DNA from 2 places in the Enterobacter sp. PL_is511 genome. Region 2 is predicted to be linked to the other one. Evidence: predicted binding sites of a transcription regulator. Region 2 holds the regulator's gene; the other holds the start of a gene.
What was found. The regulator LexA, encoded in region 2, represses DNA repair genes until DNA is damaged. The targets are predictions, from matches to a motif close to TNCTGTATGTACATACAGNA.

Region 1 (2,403 bases), on a different contig from region 2:
GGCATGCGGGGCCGCAGCAGGTGCAAAACCGGTTTTTTCAGTCATGGCATTCTCCGTACCAATCAGTTAGCGCAAAGGTAAATATAGACACCAGGTTAACAACTCACAGTGCCTTAAACGGTCTATCTTTTGTGCAGCACCTGACGATATAACTTGTTAATGTGATGTAAATCACTTTTTGGTGGAAATTCAATGCAATCATTTTCATTCATGGTGAGATGTGTCACGAAATTATGCTTACTGCTTCTGTAAAGTACCGTTTTACTTCTTCTGACTAACCGACCCACAGAGGAGTCACCTATGTCTAAGTCTGATGTTTTTCATCTCGGCCTCACTAAAAACGATTTACAAGGGGCTACGCTCGCTATCGTCCCTGGCGATCCTGAGCGTGTGGAAAAGATCGCCGCGCTGATGGATAAGCCGGTCAAGCTGGCTGCCCATCGTGAGTTCACCACCTGGCGCGCAGAGCTGGATGGCAAAGCGGTGATCGTGTGCTCTACCGGTATCGGTGGTCCGTCTACGTCTATTGCTGTTGAAGAGCTGGCGCAGCTGGGCATTCGTACTTTCCTGCGTATCGGTACCACCGGCGCTATCCAGCCGCACATCAACGTCGGCGACGTGCTGGTCACGACCGCGTCCGTCCGTCTGGACGGTGCAAGCCTGCACTTTGCACCGATGGAATTCCCGGCAGTGGCGGATTTCGAGTGCACCACCGCGCTGGTTGAAGCCGCGAAATCCGTGGGCGCAACCACCCACGTGGGCGTAACCGCCTCTTCCGACACCTTCTACCCGGGCCAGGAGCGTTACGACACCTTCTCTGGCCGCGTGGTAAGCCGCTTCAAAGGCTCCATGGAAGAGTGGCAGTCAATGGGTGTGATGAACTACGAAATGGAATCCGCCACGCTGCTGACCATGTGCGCAAGCCAGGGTCTGCGTGCCGGTATGGTGGCGGGCGTTATCGTCAACCGTACCCAGCAGGAGATCCCGAACGCCGAAACCATGAAGCAGACCGAAAGCCATGCAGTGAAAATCGTGGTCGAAGCCGCGCGTCGCCTGATCTAGTCCCCTCCTTTCGAAATCAAAGGCCGGCACGTTCGGCCTTTATTTTTTGCGTAGCGCCTCGCAGGAAAACCCTTTCAAACTGGACGTTTATACAGCACAATCTTATTTTGTGCGGGTAATACGTTGATGCAGGGGGCATTGTGGATATCTCAATCCTGATTTATGCGGTGATTGCGCTGGTGGGCGTGGCGATAGGCTGGCTCATTTCCAGCTATCAGCATGCACAGCAGAAGGCCGAACAGCTGGCAGAGCGCGAAGAGATCGTCGCTGAATTAAGTGCGGCAAAGCAGCAGCTTGCCCTGAGTGACCACTGGCGCGACGAGTGCGAGCTGCTTAACAACGAGCTGCGCAATCTCCGTGATATCAACACCTCGCTGGAGGCCGATCTCCGCGAAGTGACCACCCGCCTTGAATCCACTCAGCTGCATGCGGAAGACAAAATCCGCCAGATGATCAACAGCGAGCAGCGCCTCAGCGAACAGTTTGAGAACCTCGCCAACCGTATTTTCGAGCACAGCAACCGTCGCGTTGATGAACAGAACCGCCAGAGCCTTAACAGCCTGCTGACGCCGCTGCGTGAACAGCTGGACGGTTTTCGTCGTCAGGTGCAGGACAGTTTTGGTCAGGAAGCCCGCGAGCGGCACACTCTGGCGCATGAGATTCGCAATCTCCAGCAGCTGAATGCCCAGATGGCGCAGGAAGCGGTCAACCTGACCCGCGCGCTCAAAGGGGATAACAAAACCCAGGGCAACTGGGGAGAAGTGGTGCTGACCCGCGTACTGGAAGCCTCCGGCCTGCGGGAAGGATATGAATACGAAACGCAGGTGAGTATCGAAAACGACGCCCGCTCGCGCATGCAGCCGGATGTGATTGTGCGGCTGCCGCAGGGTAAAGATGTGGTGATTGACGCCAAAATGACCCTGGTGGCGTATGAGCGTTACTTCAACGCGGAGGATGACTACACCCGCGAATCGGCGCTGCAGGAGCACATTGCCTCCGTGCGTAGCCACATTCGCCTGCTCGGCAGAAAAGACTATCAGCAGTTGCCGGGTCTCCGCTCGCTGGACTATGTCCTGATGTTTATTCCGGTAGAGCCCGCGTTTCTGCTGGCACTCGACAGGCAGCCTGAACTCATCACCGAAGCGCTCAAAAATAACATTATGCTGGTCAGCCCTACCACGTTGCTGGTGGCGTTACGTACCATTGCGAACCTGTGGCGCTATGAGCACCAGAGCCGCAACGCGCAGCAGATTGCCGATCGTGCCAGCAAGCTGTACGACAAAATGCGCCTCTTCGTGGACGACATGTCCTCAGTCGGGCAGAGCCTGGATCGTGCGCAGG
Region 2 (2,403 bases):
TAGGCGGTAAAGGTCAGTAGCGTCATCAATACTGCGTTGACCGCAACGATTTCTGGCCCCAGTCGAGCCCCGAAGACCGTCAGCGCTCCGAAGCAGAGCTGAAGCAGCAGCGAGCGCAGCATGATGTCTCGGTTAAGCGCCAGCAGCTTACGGATATTGCCGCGCCATGCGGTTTTGAGCAGCGCCAGGGAGATGCCGCGCATCGCCAGCACGCGCCAGACCATCCACAGGCCAATAATAAAGGTTCCGTACTCGGCAATCGCCGTCGCCAGCGCCGCGCCCTGCACGTTCATATGCAGACCCATGACCAGCCAGACATCCAAAACGATATTGAGCAGGTTACCCACCACCAGCAAAATCACGGGTGCACGGGCGTACTGCACGCCCAATAGCCACCCCAGCAGAACCAGGTTAGCCAGTGACGCGGGCGCGCTGAGCCAGCGGATTTCAAGGAAACGTCGCGCCTGCTCTAATACCGCCTCGCTGCCGCCAACAACATGAAGCGCAAGGTCGATCAGGGGCGCACGCAATAAAACGATTAACGCCCCCGCGCCAAGCGCGAGGATCAGCGGCTGGACCAGCGCGCGCGCCAGACGCAGCGGATCTTTTGCACCATAAGCCTGTGCCGTGAGCCCGGTGGTGCTCATACGCAAAAAGAGCAGCAGCATAAACAGGAAGCTGGTTGCCGTCGCGCCAATCGCCACGCCGCCAAGATAAACAGGCGAATCAAGATGGCCAATAACGGCCGTATCGACCAGACCCAGCAAGGGAACGGTAATATTGGAGAAGATCATCGGAAGAGCAAGACGCCACAATGCCTTATCGGATGCCGTCAGCAGTGACATGAAAAATACCGGGTGTGGAGAATGAAGCAGGCTACAGCGGCGCCATAGCCTGTCAGGAAGAGGTTACAGCCATTCGCCGTTGCGAATGACCCCAACCGCCAGCCCTTCGATAGAGAAGTTGTGTTCGCGAAGATCGACCACAATCGGGGAGAACTCGTTGTTTTCAGGCAGTAGCTGAACGGTGTTCCCCTGTTTTTTCAGACGTTTGACGGTGACTTCATCATCAATGCGCGCGACGACTACCTGGCCGTTACGTACATCCTGCGTTTTGTGCACCGCAAGCAGATCGCCGTCAAGAATACCGATGTCTTTCATCGACATACCGCTGACGCGCAGCAGGAAATCAGCGCTCGGTTTGAACATGGCTGGATCGACCTGGTAATGGCCTTCAATATGCTGCTGTGCCAGTAAAGGCTCACCGGCAGCAACACGCCCCACCAGCGGAATGCCCGTCTCTTCTTCCACCAGCAGGCGGATACCACGTGACGCGCCCGAAACAATCTCAATCACGCCCTTACGCGCCAGCGCTTTCAGGTGTTCTTCGGCAGCATTTGGAGAACGGAAACCCAGACGCTGCGCGATTTCCGCACGCGTGGGTGGCATACCCGTCTGGCCGATATGATCCCGGATGAGATCAAACACCTCTTGCTGCCTGGTCGTTAACGCTTTCATTCCGCCCCCTGGGTGTATATACAGTTATGCTGTGAGTATATACAGTCAAAGGCGATTTTGGAACCAAAAACTGCACAAAAAACCAGGGACTTAATTATTCCTCGAGGCTCATCGGAAATGTGACCAAAGCAGCGTGACCCAGGTGATAGCGGCAGTGATAATCGCCAGCAACACGGCAGCAGAGCCCATGTCTTTTGCACGGCCAGAAAGTTCATGGAAATCTGAACCAATGCGATCAACCACGGCCTCAATAGCGCTATTAAGAATTTCCACTATCATCACCAGAAGCACGGAACCGATAAGAAGTACGCGGGTAATAGCATCAACATCAAGGTAACAGGCGACGATCACCGCGATGATAGCGGCGACGCCCTCCTGGCGAAAGGCGGCTTCGTTGATCCACGCGGCACGGAAACCTTTCCATGAATAGCCGGCGGCTTTGATGATACGCGTTAACCCAGTGGTATTATTGGCCATTAAAAGAACCTTTTATGAAAAAAAGCGTCAGTAACAGGAACTGTAGCGCGTTTCGCTACAGCCTGAAGTATGACGGGTAACAACAGAAATTTTGCGCGCTTTCTGTTATCCTTGCGCCGCAATTGCATTATTAACCAGAGGCTTTACATCGTTTATGTCCGGCTGGCCACGAATTTACTACAAATTACTTAATTTACCATTAAGCATCCTGGTAAAAAGCAAGTCTATCCCAGCAGAACCCGCGCTGGAATTGGGGCTCGATACGTCACGTCCTATTATGTACGTTTTGCCTTATAACTCGAAGGCAGACTTACTGACGCTTCGCGCCCAGTGTCTGGCGCATGACTTACCTGACCCGCTTGAACCGCTGGAAGTTGACGGGACGCTGCTGCCGCGCTATGTGTTCATT

Region 1: the regulator LexA is predicted to act here: its motif matches at 1,140-1,159, upstream of rmuC (DNA recombination protein RmuC).

What each region holds. Positions count from the first base shown of each region.
Region 1 is NZ_JBVPGP010000015.1:64,253-66,655, forward strand. Features, by position in the region: gene AC0TN7_RS03105 (dienelactone hydrolase family protein) at 1-45, opposite strand, end outside; gene udp (uridine phosphorylase) at 301-1,062, shown strand; gene rmuC (DNA recombination protein RmuC) at 1,203-2,403, shown strand, end outside.
Region 2 is NZ_JBVPGP010000013.1:68,267-70,669, forward strand. Features, by position in the region: gene dinF (MATE family efflux transporter DinF) at 1-845, opposite strand, end outside; gene lexA (transcriptional repressor LexA) at 909-1,517, opposite strand; gene AC0TN7_RS01675 (diacylglycerol kinase) at 1,626-1,994, opposite strand; gene plsB (glycerol-3-phosphate 1-O-acyltransferase PlsB) at 2,149-2,403, shown strand, end outside.